DNA from 2 places in the Terrabacter lapilli genome. Region 1 is predicted to be linked to the other one. Evidence: riboswitches for the same ligand, from Rfam matches in the RefSeq annotation. Region 1 holds a riboswitch; the other holds the start of a gene.
The links. Region 1 has a riboswitch for cobalamin ahead of ABD241_RS13950 (ribonucleoside-diphosphate reductase subunit alpha). Riboswitches for the same ligand answer to the same signal wherever they lie in the genome.
Positions count from the first base shown of each region.

Region 2: it holds a riboswitch for cobalamin, as region 1 does, so the genes downstream of both, ABD241_RS05465 (SCO2322 family protein) here and ABD241_RS13950 (ribonucleoside-diphosphate reductase subunit alpha) in region 1, are expected to answer to the same signal.

Region 1 covers NZ_BAAAPU010000008.1:55,203-61,306, reverse strand. The annotation lists gene ABD241_RS13965 (sodium:calcium antiporter) at 44-1,108, shown strand; gene ABD241_RS13960 (OTU domain-containing protein) at 1,130-1,258, opposite strand; gene ABD241_RS13955 (ribonucleotide-diphosphate reductase subunit beta) at 1,301-2,299, opposite strand; gene ABD241_RS13950 (ribonucleoside-diphosphate reductase subunit alpha) at 2,296-4,893, opposite strand; cobalamin riboswitch at 5,176-5,404, opposite strand; gene ABD241_RS13945 (carboxymuconolactone decarboxylase family protein) at 5,559-6,104, shown strand, end outside.
Region 2 covers NZ_BAAAPU010000003.1:875,294-881,397, reverse strand. The annotation lists gene ABD241_RS05475 (serine hydrolase domain-containing protein) at 9-1,385, opposite strand; gene ABD241_RS05470 (hypothetical protein) at 1,382-1,597, opposite strand; cobalamin riboswitch at 1,625-1,782, shown strand; gene ABD241_RS05465 (SCO2322 family protein) at 1,874-2,614, shown strand; gene ABD241_RS05460 (energy-coupling factor transporter transmembrane component T) at 2,631-3,710, shown strand; gene ABD241_RS05455 (ABC transporter ATP-binding protein) at 3,707-5,329, shown strand; gene ABD241_RS05450 (ECF transporter S component) at 5,326-6,104, shown strand, end outside.

The sequences.
Region 1 (6,104 bases):
GAGAACCATCGACGAGAACCATCGACGAGAACCCAGGTGCCCCATGACGTTGTCGCTGCCCGTGCTGCTCTTCATCTTCGCCGCGGCGGCCGCAGCCATCTGGATCGCCGGCGTGCAGCTGTCGAAGCAGACCGACGTGCTGTCGACGCGCCTGCACCTCGGGGCGGCCCTGGGCGGTCTGATCCTGCTCGCCATCGCCACGAACCTGCCCGAGATAGCGATCGTGGCGAGCGCAGCGCTCTCCGGCAACGTCGGCGTGGCCGTGGGGAACATCCTGGGCGGCATCGCGATCCAGACCGTGGTGCTCGTGGCGCTGGACGCCTTCGGCATCAGCGGCAGACGGCCGCTCACCTACCAGGCGGCCTCCCTGGTCCTCGTGCTGGAGGGGGTCCTCGTCGTGGCCGTGCTCGCGGTCGTCATCGCCGGCAGCCAGCTGCCTGCGAGCCTCATCTGGTGGCGGCTCACCCCGGCCCCGGTGCTGATCACCGTCCTGTGGGTCGTCGGCCTGCTGCTGCTCCAGCGTGCCGGCACGCACCTGCCCTGGCACGAGTCGGGTGAGGCCCCGGACAACCAGGGACCCCCGAAGGGCCACTCCCAGCAGAAGACGGAGCAGGACGCCTCCTCGAAGGGCATCAGCACCGCGAAGTCGGCCACCGTTTTCGGCGTCTCCGCCCTCGTCACGCTCGCAGCCGGAGTGGTCCTCGAGCGCAGCGGCGACGCCATCGCCGGGCACATCGGCCTCTCCGGGGTGCTCTTCGGCGCCACGGTGCTCGCCGCGGCCACGTCGCTCCCCGAGCTGTCGACCGGCCTGACGTCGGTGCGGCAGGGCGACTACCAGCTGGCCGTGAGCGACATCTTCGGCGGCAACGCGTTCCTGCCCGTGCTGTTCCTGCTCGCCACGCTGCTGTCCGGCAAGGCGGTCCTGCCGCATGCGCAGAACACCGACATCTACCTCACCGCCCTCGGGGTGCTGCTGACCGTCGTCTACGTCGTCGGACTGGTGTTCCGGCCGCAGCGCCGGCGGGCGCGTATGGGTGTCGACTCGACCGTCGTGCTGGTGCTCTATGCCCTGGGCGTGGCCGGCCTGTTCGCCGTCGCCGGCTCGTAGCCGACCTACCGGAGAGCCGACCTACCAGAAGGCGAGGATGAGGTCCTCGACCGCACCGCGCAGCCACTCGTGGAAGTCGGGGGTCCTGCCGAGGTGGTGGGCCAAGGCCCGGCGGGCGTTCGGCCCGCGGGCGTACGCGTGCAGCCCCACGCGTACGCCCGCGGTCGACCCAGCCGTGTGCCGTCGGTGCGGTCAGCGGGTGTGTGCGCCGACCTCGTAGCTCGTGTTCGTCGCCTCGAAGAAGTTGACGAGCTCGAGCGTGTCGTTGGCCGCGGCCATCCACTTCGCCGGGTTGCTGACGCCGTAGTGCGCCTCGAACCCGAGCTCCTCCAGCCGCCGGTCGGCGAGGTAGCGCACGTAGGTGTTGAGGTAGCTCGCGTTGAGCCCCAGGATCCCGCCCGGGAGCAGGTCGTGGTTGTAGCGCTCCTCCAGCTCGACCGCGTCGAGGATCATCTGCCGGATCTCGTCGGCGAACTCGGCCGTCTGCAGCTCCGGGTTCTCCTCGAGGACCGTGAGGACGAGGTTGATCCCGAACTTCAGGTGCAGGCTCTCGTCGCGCACCACCCAGTCGATGAGCGAGCCGAAGTTGCGCAGCAGGTTCCGCTGCCGGAAGCTCAGCGCGACCATGAACCCGCTGTAGAACCAGATGCCCTCGAGGATCACGTTGTACGCGACGAGGTTGCGCACGAAGTCGCGCTTGCCCTCCACCGTGGTGATGTCGAGCGTCTGCTCGGTCATCCGGCCGAGGTAGCGCAGCTCGAACGCCTCCTTGGCGGCCATCGACGGCGTCTCGACGTGGGCGGCATACGCGGCCTGCCGGTCGATCGGGAACGTCTCGAGGACGTACTCGAAGGCGACGCAGTGGTTGGCCTCCTCCCACATCTGCTTGGCGAGGTAGAGGTGCGCCTCAGGGGCGTTCACGTAGGGGTAGACGCCGAAGGCGAGGGCCTTGTTGACGAGCAGCTCGTTGGGGTTGAAGTAGCTCATCAGGAAGGTGACCGCGTGCTTCTCCTCGTCGGTCATCCGGGCGAAGTCGGCGAGGTCCTCGCCGAGCTGCACCTCGTGCGGGAACCACGTGTTGGCCACGGCCTGCTCGTAGAGCCCGTAGGCCCACGGGTAGCGGATCGGCTTGAGCAGCAGGCCTTCTGCGAGCCCGGTGCCGAGGATGGTGGGGTTCTGGTAGTGGCTCACTGGCAGGCCTCGCAGTTCAGTCGCTCCTGGGGGTCGGTCGGGCACACGAGCTCGGACTCCACGGGAGCCAGCTCCAGCGACTCCGCGAGCGCCTTCGTGACGGTGGGCGTCATCGTCACGGCGGGCGCCGCGGGCGCCGGTGGTGGAGGCGACCCCACTGCCGGGGCCGGTCGGGCGAAGCCGAAGCCTCCGCCCGAGCGTCCCGTGGCGGTCGCCTTGTTGACCCGCACCGTCGACTGCTCGGCGGTGTGCCGCGGCTTCACATGCAGGTAGTAGGTGGTCTTGACGCCCATCCGCCAGGCGGCGGCGTAGATCTGCGCCATCTCGGCGACGTCGCGGGTCTCGAGGTACATGTTGCGGCTGATCGCCTGGTCGACCCACTTCTGCGCGCGGGCCGCGACGTGCAGGAACGCGTACGGCGACAGCTGGAACGACGTGCGGTAGGCCTCGCGCACCGGCGCCGGGATGGCCTCGATCGACTGCACGTCGCCCTGCGAGCGCAGCAGCTCCTCGCGCACGTGCTCCCACAGCCCGAGCTGCTTGAGCGTCGCGACGAGGTTGCGGTTGACCTCGAGGAACTTCCCGGAGCTCGTCGTGCGGCTGAACAGCTGGGAGAACTGCGGGTCGAGACCCGGGGTCGTGCCGGCGACCAGCCCGATCGAGGCGGTCGGGGCGACCGCCATGAGCGTCGCATTGCGCATGCCGCCGGCGACCTTCTCGCGCAGGCGATCCCAGTCGAGTCGTGACGTCCGGTCGACCTCGACGCCGACACCACGGTCGGCCTCCAGGTCGTCGATCGTGTCGAGGGGGACCCGCCCTCGCGACCACCCCGACCCCGCGAAGTTGGGGTAGCTCCCCCGGCTGCGGGCGAGCTCGGCGCTCTCGTCGATGGCGGTGTGGCTGATGAACTCGCTGAGACGGTCGACCAGCTCGAGGGACGCCTCGCCGCCGTAGGTGATGCCGAGGCGCTCGACCACGTCGGTGAAGCCCATCATGCCGAGGCCGATCGCGCGGTTGACCTCGTTGGACTGCTCGGACTCGGCCACCGATGAGAGCGTGATGTCGATGAGGTTGTCGAGCTGGCGGACGGCCGTGCGGACCGTCGCCTCGAGGCGCGGCCAGTCGATGACGGCGTCGAGGTCGGGCGCCCCACCGGGGCGCACGGAGCCGTCGGAGGCGTCGGCGAGCACGTCGGCGCGCAGGTGGCGCGCGAGGTTGACCGACGCGAGGTTGCAGACGGCCGTGTTGTCCCGGTCCTGCGGGAGGGTGATCTCGGTGCAGAGGTTCGACAGGTGGATCGTGCCCGTGTTGTCGTTGAGCGCCCGCAGGTTGATCGTGTCCTTCCACGTCAGCCACGGGTGCGAGGCCGTCTGCAGCGCGACGAGGATGGCGGTGAACTGCTCACGCGCCCGGACCGTGCGGAACGTCCGCAGCCGCCCCTGCTCGGCCAGCTCGACGTACTCGGCGTAGCGGCGGCTGAACGCGGCACCGGTCAGCTCGACCAGGTCCGGCGTCTCGAGCGGGTCGAAGAGGTACCACGTCTCGTCCCGCTCCACGCGGCGCATGAACTCGTCGGAGATCCACACGGCGGTGTTGGCGGTGCGGGTGCGCCGGTAGGGGTCGCCGGCCTGCTGGCGCAGGTCGAGGAACTGCGGGAAGTCCAGGTGCCAGTTCTCCATGTAGAAGCACAGCGCCCCGAACTTCTTGCCGCCGCGCGAGATGGCCCGCAGCGTCGAGTCGATGGTGTGCATGAACGGGATCGGCCCGGTGGAGGTGGTGTTGTTGCTGCGGATCGGTGACCCCTCGGCGCGCAGCTTGGTCACCGACAGCCCGATGCCGCCGGTGCCCTTGGTGATCCACATGACGTCGCGCACGCTCTTGGCGATGTGCTCGATGTCGTCCTCCATCTGCATGACGAAGCAGTTGGACAGCTGCGGCTGTGGGGTGCCCGCGTTGACGAGCGTCGAGCCGGCCGGGAGGTACTCCAGGCGCGCCATGGCCCGGTAGAAGCGGATGGCCGAGGCTGTCGCGTCGTCCTCGTTGAGGGACAGGCCCATCGCGACACGCATCCAGAAGTACTGCGGCACCTCCACGTCCGTGCCGCCCGGGCCGCTGAGCAGGTAGCGGTTGCGCATGGTGACGACGCCGATGTAGGTGAGCAGCTCGTCGTGCTCGGGGTCGAGCTCGTCGGCGAGGCGCTCGAGGTCGAAGCCCGTGGCCAGGCGCCGGTCGAGCGACCCGGCCTCCACGGCGTCGCGGACGTAGCCGGGGAACCTCGCCCGGTGGAGCAGCGTCAGCTCGCGCGGCGTCTCGTAGCCACCGAGCACCCGCTTGTAGAGGGTCTTGAGCAGCAGGCGGGCCGCGACGCGGTCGAACGCCGGGTCGTCCTTGACGTTCTGGACGGCGACCTGGATGGCGGCCTGGTCGAGCTGCTCGGTCGTGATCCCGTCGAAGAGGGTGATCGCCAGCTCGGAGGCGATCTGGACGGTCAGACCGACGGCGTTCTCCAGGCCCTCCGTGGCGCGCTCGACGGCGCGGTTGATCCGGTCGGCGTCGAAGGGCTCCCGCGAGCCGTCGCGCTTGGTGACCGACACCCGTGCGGGCGCGGGCGAGCTCGTGGGTGCGGTGCCGGCCGGCGTGCCCGCGTCGTGTGCGCCGGGCGCGGGCTGGCTGCTGCCCGCCCGGTCGGTGGTGTCGTGCAGTGGGGTGTTCACGGCTGTCTCCTCGCAGCGTGGGCGACGGTCCGCCCGGCGTGAGGAGTGCAGGGAACGACGGCTGCGCCACGATGCGACCCGCTGGCGAGCAGCGCATCGGTCGACATCGGTCAACCGTTGTCCACGAGCCCTCCCTCGGGGCCTGACGGACCACCGCGTGAGGTCTCACGCGGTGCGCTGGCAGGTCTTCGGACTCGCGGGCGTGCACACCGCCCGATCTGCTCGGACGGTCCGTCTCCTACTGGTCGCCGCTTCCCGGGCCCGGGGGCCCAGTGCTCTTGACGACGGTCGTTCCCACTCACCGCTGCGGGGCAGTCCCGGACTCTCACCGGGTTCCCTCTTGCGACGACGTCTCTGGCTGAGGCGTCGAACCAGCTGCGGGACAGACACTATCCCTAGTGGCGCACTTGGCCATGAACCCCACATCTTGCGCGTGTCGGATCGGGCCGCGGCCGGAGCCGCGCGACACCCGCCGCGTCGAAGCGCCCGTGGATCTCGCCGTCGCTCACGTAGCGGGACGAGCTGCACCGGGAACAGACTGGATCATGTTCATCGACACCGTGCCCGAGGAAGCCGCGGGCGGCGAGCTCGCCGAGTACTACCGACAGCAGCGCGACTCGTGGGGCTTCCTGCCCAACTACGCGTTCGCCTTCGCCACCCGCCCCGACGTGGCCCGGGCGTGGGGCGGCCTCAACACCACCATCCGCAACGGGATGGACCGTCGGCTCTTCGAGCTGGCCACCATCGCGGCCGCTCGAGCGCTTCGCTCCACGTACTGCACCGCCGCCCACTCGAAGTTCCTGCGGGACGTGTGCGGTGACGAGGAGTCGCTGGAGGCGATCGCCCGTGAGCCGGACGGCGCGTCACTGGGCGCCCTGGACCGCGCGGTGTTCCGGTTCGCAGCCAAGGTGGCGACCGACGCCCCGTCCGTCGAGCAGTCCGACGTCGACGAGCTGCGCGAGCTCGGGCTCACGGACCGCGACGTCGCCGACATCGTGTTCGCGGCGGCAGCCCGGTCGTTCTTCACCCGGGTCCTCGACGGGCTCGGTGCGCAGCTGGACGCGCAGACGGCTGCGGAGTTCGCGCCGGGG
Region 2 (6,104 bases), on a different contig from region 1:
CTCCCTGCTCAGGCCTGCAGGTCGGCGAAGGCGAGCGGCGCCCGCGTGACGGCATACGTGGCGAAGTACAGCTTGTCCACCGACCCGTCCGCGTCCCGCACGACCTCGAGAAGCTCCCCGCGCTCGCGCCCCTCGACGGCACGGAACCGGTCGGCGCCCTCGGCTGCGTACCGCGTCTCGGACAGTGGGTCGTCCTCGGACAGACGTGACCACAGCTGCCCGTCGCGAACGTAGAACGTGATGGGCGACCCCTCGGACCACCACAGGCCGAGCAGCTCCGTGAGCTCGGGCTGCGGAGCCTCCGGGACCCACGGCGCAGCCAGGGACGGCTCGGCGCCGAGGACCGCCTCCACGAGGTCGGTGGCGAGCTTGAGCGTGAGGGCCCCCGAAGTGGCGTTGGCGAGGACGACGGCACCGACGCCCTCCTTGCGGCGCACCCGCAGCCCGGTCAGGAAGCCCGGCATGGCCCCGCCGTGACCGACGTAGACCCGGTCGCCGCGGCGGCCCATGCCGAAGCCGAGGCCGTAGGCGCCGCTCCACCCGTCGACGTCGGTCATGATGATCGGCCTGCACATCTCCTCGACGGTCTCGGGACGGACCACCCGGTCGTCGGGCGCAGCGACGTAGGCGGCGTAACGGCCGAGGTCGGCCACAGTCGACCACAGCCCACCGAACGGTGCCGTCGCGCCGAGCGCGAAGAGCGGCTCCTCGCGGGCGGTCCCGGCGTAGGGGTCTACTTGGTAGCCGAGGGCCCGGTCCTCGGCCGGCGTCAGACCGGTCCGGGTCATGCCGAGCGGCGTGAGCACCCGCTCGCGCACGACCTGCTCCCAGTCCTTGCCCGTGACGCGCTTGACGACCTCGCCGAGCAGGCCGTACGCGAGGTTGGAGTAGTGGAAGGCGTGGTGCGGCGGGAGCACCTGCTCGGCCTTCTCGACACCGGCGAGGAACTCCTCGCGCTCCGGCGCGGCCAGGCTCTCCCAGATGTTGCCCACCGGCTCGCGCTGCAGGCCGGAGGCGTGCGCCAGCATCTGGCGCAGCGGGACTCGTGCGTGCGTGGTGCCCGGCAGGTACGTCTCGAGGGTGTCGTCGAGCGAGAGCAGGCCCTCGTCGCGCAGCGACATGACCGCCAGCGCGGTGAACGTCTTCGTGACCGAGCCGATCATGAACTGGGTGTCGTCGTCGGCAGGCACCGCCGCCGGCGCCAGGCGCGCCGAGCCGACGTGCGCGGACCAGACGAGGCGGCCGTCCCGGACGACCCCGACGCTCACGCCGGGGGCGCGCCACGAGCGCTGCGCGGCGACGACGCGGCCGAGGAGGTCCCGCGCCAGCCCCGCCGACAGGCCCTCCTGGTCTCCTGCGGTGCTGGGACCCGGCCCGCCGCTCACTCCGCCGCCCGCAGGCTCATCGGGCCGTAGACGACGGAGTCGTTCTGGCGCAGGGTGACCGCCTCGACCCCGGCCGCGAGCAGCTCACGCCAGGACTCGCCGAGGTAGCTCTCGGCATCGCTCTGGGTGGGGAAGCCCGCAGTCGCGAGTCCCTCCCCCTGCATCGGGTTCCCGTGGGCGTCGAGGAAGAGCCAGGACCAGTCAGCACTCATGCCCGCCACCCTAGTTGGCGGCGCGTTTGACGCGCGGCGGGCGCGCGTGCGACGGTTCGCCTTAACCGAAGGACGATGGGGCAAGCCGGTGAGAATCCGGCGCTGACCCGCAACCGTTACTCCTCCCGAGACGCCGGTCGTCTCGAGTGGCAAGCCGGAAAACCCGCGTCCGAACGGCTCCTTTGTCAGTCTGTCGTGGAATGCGGACCGGAGTCACCCCGCCGGGCCGGCTCCAGCCAGCGACCCGACATGGTGTCCGACCGCGAGGAGGGAACCATGTCCACCGTTCGTCGTGCCCCCATCCGGGTGCTGCTCGCCGCCGTCGTCGCGGCCTGTCTCTCGGCCCTGACGCTCGCGCCGGCCCAGGCCGCCGCCTACCGCTACTGGGGCTTCTTCCAGCTCACCGGCACGACCTGGGCCTTCGCCCAGAAAGGCCCGGACCAGACGGTCCCCAAGGACGGCACCGTCGAGGGCTGGCGCTTCGCCGTCGCCGACGAGTCCTCGACGCGCTTCCCGCGTGCGGTCCTGACCTTCGACCAGCTGTGCGGCGCGACGCCGGCCCAGGCCGGCAAGAAGCGCGTCGGCCTCGTCCTCGACTTCGGCCGTCCGGCCGACGCGGCCGACGGCGCCACCCCGCCCCAGCCCAAGGCCTCGTGTGCCGTCGTGCCCACCGACGCGACCAGCTCGGCCGTGCTCGCGACGGCGGGCGAGGTGCGGGCCGAGAAGGGCCTGGTCTGCGCGATCGCCGGCTACCCGGCCACCGACTGCGGTGGCGCGGTCAAGGAGGTCAGCCCCGAGGCGAAGGCCAAGGACCAGCCCATCTCCATCGCCGGCCCGGCGGCCAGCGCCTCCACCCCGTCAGCCACGCCCGGTGCCTCCGACATCGCGTCGTCCTCCACGTCGGCGACGTCCTCGACGTCAGGGGCCAACGTGGCGGCCTACGTCATCGTCGGTCTGCTCCTGCTCGCCCTCGTCGGCTACCTGCTGGTGCGCTCGCGCGCCCGCCGGAACGCCTGAGGGGGCGACGCCGGGCGTGCGCCAGCTCCGTGCGAGGCTCCAGCACCCCGCAGCCTGGTGGCTGTGGGGGCTGGGCCTTGCCACGGCGGCCTCCCGCACCACCAACCCGCTGCTGCTGCTCCTCGTGATCGGCGTGTGCGTCCTCGTGGTCAGTGAGCGCCGGGACACGGCCACACCCAACCCGCTGCCCGCCTTCCTCGCCATCGGCGCCGTCGTGGTGGCCTTCCGCGTGGTCGTCACGGCCGTGCTCGGCAACGGCGTCGCCGGCACCACGGTGGTCGTGACCCTGCCCAGCGTGCCGCTACCGGGGTGGGCCGCGGGCATCCGCCTCGGCGGCCCGGTGACGCTCGAGTCGCTGCTGTATGCCGCCTACGACGCCCTGCGCCTCGCTGCAGTCCTCGCGTGCCTCGGCGCCGCCAACGCGCTCGCGAGCCCTCGACGGCTGCTGCGCTACCTACCCGCGACCCTTTACGACGTCGGCACCGCGGTCGTCGTCGGCCTGACGTTCGCTCCCCAGCTGCTCAGCGACGCCCGGGACGTCCGCGCCGCGCGCACGCTGCGCGGGCGGGACAGCCGGGGACTGCGCGAGATGGCGCGGCTGGCGGTGCCGGTGCTCGAGACGGCGTTCGAGCGCTCCCTCGGCCTGGCGGCGTCCATGGAGTCGCGTGGCTACGGCCGAGCGGTGACCTCGACCCCGACGAGCCGGCGCGCCGCCACCAGCTTGGCGCTGGCCGGCCTCGTCGGCGTGCTCGCCGGGCTCTACGGCCTGCTCGACGCGTCGGCCGGTGGTGTGCTCGGGCTGCCCGTCCTCGTCCTCGGGGCCCTCCTCGCGGCGGCCAGCCTCGTCGTCGGGGCCTCGCGCGACCCGCGCTCGCGGCACCGGCGCGACCGCTGGACCTGGACCGAGACCGTCACCGTCGTCACCGGCGCCGTGCCGGCCGCCGTCCTCCTCGTGGCCTCCGCGCGAGGCTGGGCGGGAGTGACCCCGGCCCAGCGCGCCGAGCTGCCCGTGGTGCCCCTGGTCGCCGTTCTCGCCATCGCCCTTGCGGCCGTGCCCGCCTGGGTCACGCCGCGTCCCCGGGAGACCACCGCATGATCACCTTCGAGCACGTCTCGGTGCAGTATGCCGACGCCCCGGCAGCCAGCCTCCACGACGTCAGCCTCGAGATCCCCGAGGGCGAGCTCGTCCTCGTCGTGGGCCCGACCGGGAGCGGCAAGTCGACGCTGCTGCGCACGATCAACGGCCTGGTGCCCCACTTCAGCGGGGGCACCCTCAGCGGTCGAGTCCTCGTCGACGGCCTCGACACCGCCGAGCACCGTCCCCGCGACCTCGCCACCGTCGTGGGCCTGGTCGAGCAGAACCCCTCGTCCACCTTCGTCACGGACGTCGTCGAGGACGAGGTCGCGTACGGCATGGAGACGATGGGCCTGGACCCCACGACGATCCGCCGACGCGTCGAGGAGACCCTCGACCTCTTCGGCCTGACGCCCTTGCGGGCACGGTCGCTGCGCGCGCTGTCGGGAGGCCAGCAGCAGCGCGTCGCCATCGCGGCGCTGTTCGCCGCCGGGCCTCGGGTGCTCGTCCTCGACGAGCCCACCTCCGCCCTGGACCCCGTCGCCGCGGAGGAGGTGCTCGCGTCACTGCACCGCATCGTCCACGACCTGGGCGTCACGGTCGTGCTCGCCGAGCACCGCCTCGAGCGCGTCGTGCACCACGCCGACCGCGTCCTGCTCATCGACGACGGACACGTCTCCGACCTGCTCGACCCGTCGGACGCCATGCTGAGCTCGCAGATCTACCCGCCGGTCGTGGGCCTCTCGCGGCTCGTGGGGTGGTCGCCGACACCCCTGTCGATCCGCGACGCCCGGCGACGGGCCGCGGGCCTGCGAGAGGCGCTGGGCGCCACCGCCCCCGGCGCCGTGGCCGGCGGACGGGCCATCGGACCCGACGACGCGGTCAGCATCTCGGGCATCCGGGTGTCGCGAGGCGGCCGCGTGGTGGTCGAGGGACTCGACCTGACGGTCGCCCGCGGCTCGGTCACCACGCTGATGGGCCGCAACGGGGCCGGCAAGTCGACTCTCCTCGGCGCCATCACCGCCCAGCTCCCGCTCGCGGGCGGCAACGTGCGCGTCGGGAGCGACCGCGTGGACCCGCACGCCACGCCTGCCCGCCAGCGGGTCCACCGGGTGGGACTGGTGCCGCAGCACCCGGAGCTGCTCCTCTACACCGACTCGGTGGGCGCCGAGTGCGCCGCCGCCGACGCAGACTTCGGGGCCGCACCCGGAACCGCCAGGACGTTGCTCGACCGCATCTCCGGGGGCATCCCTGCAGCCACACACCCGCGTGACCTCTCGGAGGGACAGCGCCTGGAGCTGGCCCTGGCCGTCATCCTGGCCGGCTCCCCCGAGGTGCTCCTGCTCGACGAGCCGACCCGCGGCCTCGACTACGGCGCCAAGAAGCGGCTCGGCGAGCTGCTCGTCGCCCTCGCGCAGGACGGCACGACGGTCGTCCTGGCCACCCACGACGTCGAGCTGGCCGCCGAGGTCGCCGACCGGGTCGTCATCCTTGCCGACGGTGAGGTGGTGACCGACGGCCCGGCACGCGAGGTCCTCGCCTCGTCCCCGGCCTTCGCGCCACAGGTGACGAAGGTGCTCCTCCCCCAGACGTGGCTCACCGTCGCCGAGGTGGCCGGAGCGCTGGAGAGGATCGCGTGACCGCGCGGCGCGTCATCCCGCTGCGGTGGCCGGCCGTCGTGTCGGTGGCCGTCGTGGGCCTGGTGGGTCTCGTCGCCTTCACCTGGCCGTTCTTCGTCAGCGGCGAGGTCGCCCGCGACCACGGCAACGACGCACCGTGGCTCTTCGCCGTCCTGCTCGGCCTGCTCGCGATCGTGTGCCTGGCCGAGGTCACGGCCGGCCGCCTCGAGCCCAAGACCATCGCCGTCCTCGGGGTGGCCGCCGCCGCGGGCGGCGGGCTGCGGCTGCTGAGCGCCGGCACCGCCGGCCTCGAGCCGATGTTCTTCATCGTCATCGTCGCCGGCTGCGTGCTCGGCCCGGGGGTCGGCTTCGTCGCAGGGGCCCTGGCCGTCACGACGGGCGCCCTGCTCACCGGCGGCGTGGGCCCCTGGCTGCCCTTCCAGATGATCTGCGCCGGAGGCATCGGTCTCGGGGCCGGGCTGCTGCCGGTCCGGCCGGGCAGCCGGGCCGAGCGTTGGGTGATCGCCGGCTACGCCCTCGTGACGGGCCTCGCCTTCGGGATCTTCATGAACCTGTGGTTCTGGCCCTTCGTCGGCGCCGGCGGACCGGAGGGGATGAGCTTCGTGCCCGGCGCCCCGCTCTCGGAGAACCTCGCCCACTACGCCGTGTTCTACCTCGCGACCTCGCTCGGTTGGGACCTGCCGCGGGGATTCCTGAACGCCCTGCTCGTCCTGCTCGCCGGTCCGGCGCTGCTGCGGGTGTTCCGCCGCGGGGCCCGGCGCGCGGCCTTCGGCGT